One region of the Streptomyces sp. NPDC006435 genome, then DNA from elsewhere that is predicted to be linked to it. Evidence: riboswitches for the same ligand, from Rfam matches in the RefSeq annotation. Region 1 holds a riboswitch; each other region holds the start of a gene.

Region 1 (3,264 bases):
CTGCTCCCAGGCGGGCAGCGGACCCGACCGCTCGGCCAGCTCGCAGGACGCCTCGTACGCGGCGAGCATGATCCGCTCGGAGATCATCGTGGAGAGCGCGCGGGCCTCGGCGGAGTCGAACGGCAGCCGCAGCTGGAAGAAGACGTCCTGGAGGCCCATGGCGCCCAGGCCGACCGGGCGCCACCGGGCGTTGGAGCGGGCGGCCTGCTCGGTCGGGTAGAAGTTGATGTCGACGACCCGGTCCAGGAAGGTCACCGCGGTGCGGACGGTGGCGTCCAGCCGCTCCCAGTCGATGGCGCCGTCGACGACGAACGCGCCGAGGTTGACCGAGCCCAGGTTGCAGACGGCGGTCTCGCCGTCGTCGGTGACCTCCAGGATCTCCGTGCACAGGTTCGACGAGTGGACGACGCGGCCCGGCTCCGCGGTCTGGTTGGCGGTCCGGTTGGCGGCGTCCTTGAACGTCATCCAGCCCTGACCGGTCTGGGCGAGGGTGCGCATCATCCGGCCGTACAGCTCACGGGCGGGCATCGACTTGCGGGCCAGCCCCTTCGCCTCCGCGGCCCGGTACGCGGCGTCGAACTCCTCGCCCCACAGGTCCACCAGCTCGGGCACGTCGGCGGGCGAGAACAGCGACCAGCGGCCGTCCGCCTCGACCCGGCGCATGAACTCGTCCGGGATCCAGTGCGCCAGGTTGAGGTTGTGCGTGCGCCGCTGGTCCTCGCCCGTGTTGTCCCGCAGCTCCAGGAACTCCTCGATGTCCGCGTGCCAGGTCTCCAGGTAGACCGCGGCGGCGCCCTTGCGCCGGCCGCCCTGGTTGACCGCGGCGACGGAGGCGTCGAGCGTCTTCAGGAACGGCACGATGCCGTTGGAGTGTCCGTTGGTGCCGCGGATCAGCGAACCCCGGGAGCGGATGCGGGAGTACGGCAGACCGATGCCGCCGGCGTGCTTGGAGAGCCGGGCCACCTGGTGGTAGCGGTCGTAGATCGAGTCCAGCTCGTCGAGCGGGGAGTCCAGCAGGTAGCAGGAGGACATCTGCGGGTGCCGGGTACCGGAGTTGAAGAGGGTCGGCGAGGAGGGCAGGTAGTCGAGCCGGCTCATCAGTCCGTACAGCGCCGCGACCTCGTCCACGGCGCGCGGGGAGTCGTCCTCGGCGAGCCCGGACGCGACCCGGAGCATGAAGTGCTGCGGCGTCTCGACGACCTGACGGGTGTGCGGGTGGCGCAGCAGGTAGCGGCTGTGCAGGGTCCGCAGCCCGAAGTAGCCGAAGCGGTCGTCGGCGCCGTCGGCGAGCGCACGCTCCACCAGAGCGTCGAGGGCGTCCGCGTTGCGGGCGACGAAGTCGGCCGTGCGGTCCGCGATCAGGCCCTCGCGGTGCCCGACGGCGACCGAGGCGGAGAAGGAGACGGCGCCCTGTCCGGCGGCCTCGTCCGCGATGGCGCGGGTCAGGAGCCGGGCGGCGAGCCGGGAGTAGGCCGGGTCCTCGGAGATCAGCCCGGCGGCGGCCTCGGTGGCCAGCGAACACAGCTCGGCCTCGTCCGCCCGTGCGCTGCGGCCGCGCAGCGCGGCGGCGGCGACGCGCCCGGGGTCGGTGTCGGGCAGATCGGCGGTGAGGTCGGTCAGGGTCCGCAGCAGCGCGGCCCCCGGTCCGTCGTGTGCGGCTGCCCCGGAATCGGCGGCCGTGGACGCGGCGACCGAAGCCGGATCGGCTGGCGCGATGGTCACGTGGTGCTCTCCCTCGCTCGGCTCGGGGCCGGCGGGGGAACGGGGGCGGCCGGGCGGGCGCGCACCCGGGACGGGACAGCGCTCCGCACGGCGTCCGCCGGCCCAACCGCGAGGCCCGGACGTCTGGCGCCCGGATCGGTCGAACCGGACGCGCTGCCGGCAGGTCCTCGGACTTGTTCGGAGTGCGCGAATGCGCACTGAGCACACCGTTGCGGGACAGTTCCGGATTCGCACCGGATTCCCCTGCGGCGACAGCGAGGATGAGCATACATGTGGGGGCCGCCCGATGAAGCAGCCCCCAGATGTTGTGTCGGCCGACTCGGGTCGGACCGGCGGGAAGTGCCCTGCGGGCCTTCCGGAAACGGCGGACGGCCCGTCCCCGCCCCCTTCCCGAAGGGGGCGGGGACGGGCCGTCACCCGGGAAGCGGCCGTTCCTCGGGGGACGGGCCGTTCCCGGTGCCGGGGCGAGTCGTCCCCCGTGCCGGAACGGGGCGTCCCCTGTGCGGGGCGTCCCGTTCCGCTCGTGCGGGTCGGCGTCAGTGGCCGCCGGGCGCACCCGCCGTGGCCGGCGGGAGCTCGGCGGCGACACCCGGGTCGCCCGCGTCGGCCGTGTAGTCGGACGGCGAGGTCTCGTCGATCCCGGCGGGCGCCTTCATGGCGTTCAGGACGAAGGTGAGCACCACCACGACCACCACGTTCAGCACGAACGCGGTGAGACCGATGTAGCCGATCTCGCCGATGCCGGGGATCTCCGCGGACGAGCCGCCGAAGTGCTTCTGCGTCGGCGAGGCGACCCCGTACGCGGCCACCGTCCCGTACACCATGCCGACCGCCCAGCCCGCGAGCAGCGCCCAGCGGTGGAACCAGCGGGTGAACAGGCCGCCGACCAGGGCGGGCATCGTCTGGAGGATCCAGATCCCGCCGAGCAACTGGAAGTTGATCGCGACCGTCTTGTCCATCGTGAGGACGAAGGCGAGCGCGCCGACCTTGACGAGCAGCGAGACCAGCTTGGAGACCTTGGTCTCCTGCTCCGGGGTCGCGTCCGGCTTCAGGAAGTCCTTGTAGATGTTGCGGGTGAAGAGGTTGGCCGCGGCGATCGACATGATCGCGGCGGGCACCAGGGCACCGATGCCGATGGCGGCGAACGCGACGCCCGCGAACCAGTCCGGGAACATGTTCTCGAACAGCTGCGGAATGGCCAACTGCCCGTTGTCCACCTTGATCCCGGCGGCGATCGCCATGAAGCCGAGCAGCGCCAGCAGGCCCAGCATCAGCGAGTACAGCGGGAGGATCGTGGTGTTGCGCCGGATCACGTCACGGCTGCGGCTGGAGAGCGTCGCCGTGATCGAGTGCGGGTACATGAAGAGCGCCAGCGCCGAGCCCAGTGCCAGGGTGGCGTATCCCCAGTGGCCCGCCTCGCCCGGTGCGAGCGCGCCGCGAGGCTTGTCGGTGGCCGGGTTGGTCTGCGAGAACGCCTCGCCCGCCTTGGCGAAGATGTCGTCGAAGCCGCCCAGCTTGATCGGGATGTAGATGATCGCCACC
Region 2 (3,264 bases), on a different contig from region 1:
GACCGCTTCCCGTATGCGGGCCGTCAGCGCGTCGTGGACGGAGCCGAGCAGTGCGGTGCGGGCGGCGGCGAGGGCGACGAAGTGGTCCTCGTCCGCGGCTCCGCCCGCCGCCTTCTCCGCGGCCTCGGCGACCCGGTCCGCCAGCGGTGTGCCCGCGAGGGCTTCGGCGAACTCCATCAGGTCCGCGGCCCGGTCGGGCCTGGGGCGGAGCAGTCCGGCGACCAGTACCCGGTCGAAGGCGTCGACGGCCGACAGTGCCTCGTCGAGTCCGGCGACGGGTTCGTGGAGCAGATCGGTGCGCATCACGCCACCGCCCTGGTCGGCGGGAACCACTGCATCTCCGGCAACGGCGCGGTGGTCGGGGCGAGTTCCAGATAGGCGAGGTGGCGCAGGAACCGGCTGAAGACGGGCGCGGCGGCCGCGGTGTCCCCCTGCGGCGGGCGGGTGCCGGTCATCTGGGCGGTGATGACCGGTGCGCTCGACGCGCCCTCCGCGATGTCGACCTTCAGATAGCGGGCGACGCGCTCGGCCCCGTACTGCAGCACCGCCTCGCCGATCAGGGCCTGGATGTGTTTGCAGAACGATCCCCGCGCGCCGCCGCAGGGCCGGTTGTTGTTGGTGCTGCAGGCGAAGGCGTAGGTGCCGACCGCGACCGACGAGACGTAGACCCGTCCGATGTCCGAGCCGCTGGACACCACTCCTTGCAGGCGCCCGTCGGCCAGTTCGACGAACGGTACTTTGGCGAGCTTCCGCGGCCGTGCGGGTGCCGTCACCCGCGCCGTGCTCGACCTCTCCCAATCCGACAACGCACCACTCCTATGCAACAAAAAGGGGACGTCCTCGCCACACCGGCTGGACACGAACCGAACATACCTGCGCCCACTGACAACGCCCCGATCGTGGCGGGACTGCTCAGGATGTGAGCACGGGAGACCCCGTGGGCGACCGGGCGGTGTCGGTGGTGCGGACGGTTCTGCGGTGCGGACGGTGCGGAGTGCGTGTGTCGCGGAACGCGTGCCGTGGAGTGAGTGGCGCGGTGGAGCGAGTGGTGCGGTGGTCCCTGTGCCCGGTGCCCTGTCGTGCGGTCACGGACGTGGCCGGACCGCACGACAGGGCACCGGAGTTGTGTCAGGGGGTGGGGTCCGTTCCGTGTGCGGCCATGACCTCCTCGTACGAGGGCAGCGGGTAGTACGGGAGGATGTGGAGCAGGTCGTACTGGGGGCACGGCGCCTTGATGCACTGCTTGGGCGACGGCACACAGATCTGGCCGGCGGGCGCCACGACGGCGGCGCACGGGCTCACCTGCGGCACGAGGGGACCCTCGTCCGCGAGTGCAGCGCCCGCCGGGGCGAGGGACAGGGCGGTGAGAGCGGCCACCGTGGCGGCACGCAGCAAGTTCTCGATCACAACCAGCAGAGATAGCCCCACTTCCGGGTGACGTCGCACCACCGTCGAGGACAATCACCCGTACGTGTCATGGAGTTCACTCCGTGAACGTTCGTTCCTTGCCGCGCTCCGGCGCGGGGCGACCGTGCAGGAGCGCGGAGCGGCAGCGGCTGAGGCCGGAAGCGATGAACACCGGCCGTCGGTACCAGGGCCATGACCTGCCGGAATACGTGGTCTGACAGAATGGCCCGGAGAACATGGGCGACGCGCGTCAGGAAACCGGTGTGAATCCGGTACGGTCCCGCCACTGTGACCGGGCTGCAACGGCCCGGAAGCCAGATACTGGCCGCGCCGCCTTCCCAGACGACCCAGGGGACGAGGACATCCCCCGGAAAGGGCCGGCCATGCCACGGATCCGCCGTGTACCGCTCGTACTCATACCGCTGCTCCTGCTGCCGCTCGCCGGCTGCGGCACCGGCGACAAGGACGGGACGGGGGCCGCACCGGCCGCCGACGGCTTCCCCTACACGGTCACCAACTGCGGTACGAGAACGACCTTCGACGCCCCGCCGGAACGGGTCGTCACCATGAACCAGCACGTCACCGAGATCATGCTGGCCCTCGGGCTCCGGGACCGGCTGGTCGGTACGGCCTACCTGGACGACAGCGTCCTGCCGGAGTACCGGTCCGCGTACGACCGGACCAAGGTGCTCGCGAAGGAGTACCCCTCCAAGGAAGTGCTGCTCGGTGCCAACCCCGACTTCGTCTATGGCGGGTACGACAGCGCCTTCGACAGGGCCAGGGGCCAGGACCGGGCGGGGCTCCACAAGAACGGCATCGACACCCGGCTGAACATCGAGAACTGCACCGAGGGCGGGGTCGGCCTCGACCAGTTGGCCACCGAGATCACCCAGGTCGCCAGGACCTTCGGCGTACCGGAGCGCGGCAGCGAGCTGATCGCCCGGGAACGGCGGAAGATCGCGGCGGTCGAGGCGGGCCTCAAGGGCTCCTCGCCCCGCTCGGTGTTCGTGTACGACTCCGGCGACAGCTCCGCGTTCACGGCGGGCGGCAAGGGCATCGGCAACGAGATCGTCGAGCTCGCCGGTGGCAGGAACGTCTTCGCGGACCTCGACGCCACCTTCGGCGACGTGTCCTGGGAGCAGGTCATCAAGCGCAGGCCCGAGGTGGTCGTGATCTACGACTACGGAGGCACCACGGTCGCGGCCAAGAAGAAGCGGCTGCTGGACGATCCGGCGCTCGCGGACGTGCCGGCGATCAGGAACAAGAAGTTCGCGGTGCTCCCGCTGTCCTCGGCCGTGCTCGGGGTCCGGGTCGCCGACGCCGTACGGGACCTGGCCGGGCAGCTGCACCCCGGCACCCCGTGAGCGCGGGGTCCGCCCGCCCCGGCCCGAAGTCCGCCCTGCGCTCGGCCCCCGTCGTGATCGGCGTCCTCACGGTGCTGCTGCTCGCGGCAGCGGTGGCCGGTCTGGCGCTCGGTCCGGTACGGATTCCGCCGGGCGAGGTGCTGAGTACGGTCCTGGGCGGTGAACGCACCGGTGCGTACCCGACGATCGTGTGGGAGGTGCGGCTGCCCAGGGTGCTGCTCGGGGCCGTCGTCGGCGCCGGGCTGGCCCTGTCGGGCGCGGTGCTCCAGGCGCTGGTGCGCAACCCGTTGGCCGACCCGTTCCTGCTGGGCGCCTCGTCCGGGGCGTCGGCGGGCGCCGCCTCGGTCGTCGTGCTGGGGGTCGGCGCCGGGGTGGCCACCGATGTGGCGCTGCCCGTCGCGGCGTTCGCCGGATCCATGGCCGCGCTGGTCGCGGTCTACGCGATGGCCCGGCGCGGTGGCACCATGACGACGGGCCGGCTGGTCCTGTCCGG
Region 3 (3,264 bases), on a different contig from region 1:
GTTCCAACCCGCCGGTCTGGGTGATCGTGTCCGCCGGCCTGGCCATCGCCCTCGGCACCTACCTGGGCGGCTGGCGCATCATCCGCACCATGGGCAGCGGCCTCACCGACCTCAGGCCGCCGCAGGGCTTCGCCGCCCAGACCAGCGCGGCCACGGTCATCCTGGCCTCCTCGCACCTCGGCTTCTCCCTCTCCACCACCCAGTCCTGCTCCGGTGCCGTGATGGGCGCGGGCCTCGGCCGGCAGGGCGGTGTGGTCCGCTGGTCCACCGCCACCCGGATGTTCGTCGCCTGGGGCCTGACCCTCCCGGCCGCCGGTCTGGTCGGTGCGGGCGCCGAGCTGCTCACCAAGCAGGGCACCTGGGGTGTCGTCGTCGTCGCGGCGCTGCTGGTCGCGGGTTCCGGCTCGATCTGGCTGATCTCGCGCCGCAAGCCGGTCGGCCACGGGGACGTCGCCCCGTCGGACGGCGACGTCGAGCCCGCGGGCGTCGTCACCACGGCCATCGCCGCCGTCAGCCCGCCGCCCACCGCGGCCCAGGCGCCGGTCCAGAACCTCACGGCCACCATCGCGGCCCCGGCCGCAACCACCACCACCCAGGACCCGGCACGACCCGCCACCGTCTGAGCGGGCCCTCCAGGCCGGCCGTCTAAGGAATCAGCATGAAAATCGACTGGGCAGCCCTCGGTTCCGTGTTCGGCGTCTCCCTCGTGGTCACCGTCGCCCTGGTGGGCCTCTTCACCCTCGGCATCGTCGGCCTCTCCAAGCAGGCCGAACCGGCGGCGCAGGGCGGCTCCGGCGGCTCGGTGCTGCTGGCCCGCGCCGGTGCGTACGCCTGCTTCGGGCTGTGCGCGGCGGCGGTCGCGTACGGGATCTTCCTGATCGTCGCCTGAGCACACGCGTCACGCCCGGGCACACGCGTCACGCCCGAGCACACGTGTCGCGTCCGACGCGCGCGCGTCACGGAGGGCCGGACACCCGCGAGGTGTCCGGCCCTCCGTCGTGCGCCCGGGGCGATGTGGGTCTCAGCACACTGCACCGCCGCAGGTCAACGGCAGGTTGACGGGCGTTCGCGGGGCGTGGTGGACTGCCGGAGCCAATCACGGCGACAGCAGAGGAAGCCGGTGCGAATCCGGCGCGGTCCCGCCACTGTCACCGGGGAGCGGTCCCCCAACACCGGAAGTCACGGCACGCGCGAGCGGGCTGGAAGGCCGGGGGAACCGCGGATCCGGGAGCCAGGAGACTCTCGTCGCCGGTCACGTCGAACCAGGGCGCGGACCCTGAGTGAGGACATATCGCCATGCCTGGCTGCCGTGCGTCCGTCGTCGGGGCGCTCTCGCCGAGAGCCGCCCGTACCGGGATCCTCCGAGGCACGACGGCCGGTTGAGCGTGCGAGCCGACCGCGTCTTCGCGTACGGCGCCGCCGCCGGTCTGCTCGGCGACCTGCTGCTCGGTGACCCCCGCAGGGGGCATCCGGTGGCCGGGTTCGGGCGGGCCGCGGCAGGTGTCGAGCGCCGTCTGTGGCACGACCACCGCGGGTGGGGCGCGCTGCACGCCCTGGTCTGCGCCGGGGGCGTCGCGGGCGGTGCCGCGCTGGTCGCCCGCGCCCTGCGCGACCGTCCCGCCGCCTCCGTCGCGCTGACCGCCGCCACCACCTGGTCCGTCGTCGGCGGCACGTCCCTGGGCCGCGAGGCGCGGGCCATCGGCGATGCCCTGGCGGCCGGCGACATCGAACTGGCCCGCGAACGGCTGCCGCATCTGTGCGGGCGCGACCCGCAGTCCCTCGACGGGCCGCAGATCGCCCGCGCCGTGGTGGAGTCCGTGGCCGAGAACACCTCGGACGCCGTGGTCGGCGCCCTGGTGTGGGGCGCGCTGGGCGGGGTGCCCGGACTGGCCGGTTTCCGGGCTGTCAACACCCTGGACGCCATGGTCGGCCACAAGTCGCCCCGGTACCGGCGCTACGGCTGGGCCTCGGCCCGGCTCGACGACCTCGCGGGCTGGCCCGGCGCCCGGCTCACCGCCCTGCTCGCCGTGGCCGCGGGAGGCCGGCCGGGCGCGGCGGTACGGGCCTGGCGGGCCGACGCCGGCCGGCATCCGAGCCCCAACGCGGGCCCGGTGGAGGCCGCGTTCGCGGGCGCGCTCGGCGTACGGCTCGGCGGGACCCTCGCGTACGGCGGCCGGGTCGAGCACCGCCCCGTGCTCAACGGCGAGGCCGGCCGGGCGGTGGAGGCCGCGGACATCGAGCGCGCGGTACGGCTGTCGCGCCGGGTGGGCGTGCTGGCCCTGGGCGTGTGCGCGGCGGGCCGGTTCGGCGTGTCGCTCGCCGCCCGGCGGATCGCGGGGCGCCGGACGGCCGTGACCGGCCTGGCAGGCCCCCGTACCCCCGGATCCCGCACCCCAGGACGGAGAAACCCATGAGCGGCGGACTGCTGATCGCCGGAACCACCTCCGACGCCGGCAAGAGCGTCGTCACCGCGGGCATCTGCCGCTGGCTGGTGCGCCGGGGCGTGAAGGTGGCGCCCTTCAAGGCGCAGAACATGTCGCTGAACTCGTTCGTCACCCGTGAGGGGGCCGAGATCGGGCGGGCCCAGGCCATGCAGGCCCAGGCCGCCCGGGTGGAGCCGACCGCGCTGATGAACCCGGTCCTGCTCAAGCCGGGCGGCGACCGCTCCAGCCAGGTCGTCCTGATGGGCAGGCCGGTCGGCGAGATGAGCGCGCGCGGCTACCACGGCGGCCGGCAGGAGGCGCTGTTCTCCACGGTGGTGGACTGCCTGGAGCAGCTGCGGGGCACGTATGACGCGGTGATCTGCGAAGGGGCGGGCAGTCCGGCCGAGATCAACCTGCGGCGCACGGACATCGTGAACATGGGCGTCGCGCGGGCGGCGGGCTTTCCCGTGGTGGTGGTCGGCGACATCGACCGCGGCGGGGTCTTCGCCTCGTTCTTCGGCACGACGGCGCTGCTGGCCCCCGAGGACCAGTCGCTGATCGCGGGCTACCTGGTGAACAAGTTCCGCGGCGACGTGTCGCTGCTGGAGCCCGGCCTGGAGATGCTGCGCGGGCTGACCGGGCGGGGGACGTACGGGGTGCTGCCCTTCGCCCACGGCCTCGGCATCGACGAGGAGGACGGGCTTCGGGTCTCACTGCGCGGCGCGGTGCGCGAGTCGGTCGTCGCCCCTCCGCACGGCGATGACGTGCTGCGGGTCGCGGTGTGCGCGGTGCCCCTGATGTCGAACTTCACCGACGTGGACGCGCTGGCCGCCGAACCCGG

The links. A riboswitch is a leader RNA that binds a small molecule or an ion and turns the genes downstream of it on or off. The one in region 1 is predicted to bind cobalamin.
Region 2: it holds a riboswitch for cobalamin, as region 1 does, so the genes downstream of both, ABZZ04_RS11020 (ABC transporter substrate-binding protein) here and ABZZ04_RS05575 (ribonucleoside-diphosphate reductase subunit alpha) in region 1, are expected to answer to the same signal.
Region 3: it holds a riboswitch for cobalamin, as region 1 does, so the genes downstream of both, ABZZ04_RS25380 (cobalamin biosynthesis protein) here and ABZZ04_RS05575 (ribonucleoside-diphosphate reductase subunit alpha) in region 1, are expected to answer to the same signal.

The regions. Positions count from the first base shown of each region.
Region 1 covers NZ_JBEXPY010000003.1:291,670-294,933, reverse strand. The annotation lists gene ABZZ04_RS05575 (ribonucleoside-diphosphate reductase subunit alpha) at 1-1,722, opposite strand, end outside; cobalamin riboswitch at 1,863-1,993, opposite strand; gene mctP (monocarboxylate uptake permease MctP) at 2,259-3,264, opposite strand, start outside.
Region 2 covers NZ_JBEXPY010000007.1:133,222-136,485, forward strand. The annotation lists gene ABZZ04_RS11005 (hypothetical protein) at 1-333, opposite strand, end outside; gene ABZZ04_RS11010 (hypothetical protein) at 303-806, opposite strand; gene ABZZ04_RS11015 (hypothetical protein) at 1,129-1,407, opposite strand; cobalamin riboswitch at 1,614-1,752, shown strand; gene ABZZ04_RS11020 (ABC transporter substrate-binding protein) at 1,791-2,771, shown strand; gene ABZZ04_RS11025 (iron ABC transporter permease) at 2,768-3,264, shown strand, end outside.
Region 3 covers NZ_JBEXPY010000028.1:57,456-60,719, forward strand. The annotation lists gene ABZZ04_RS25370 (inorganic phosphate transporter) at 1-623, shown strand, start outside; gene ABZZ04_RS25375 (hypothetical protein) at 659-889, shown strand; cobalamin riboswitch at 1,110-1,242, shown strand; gene ABZZ04_RS25380 (cobalamin biosynthesis protein) at 1,386-2,414, shown strand; gene ABZZ04_RS25385 (cobyric acid synthase) at 2,411-3,264, shown strand, end outside.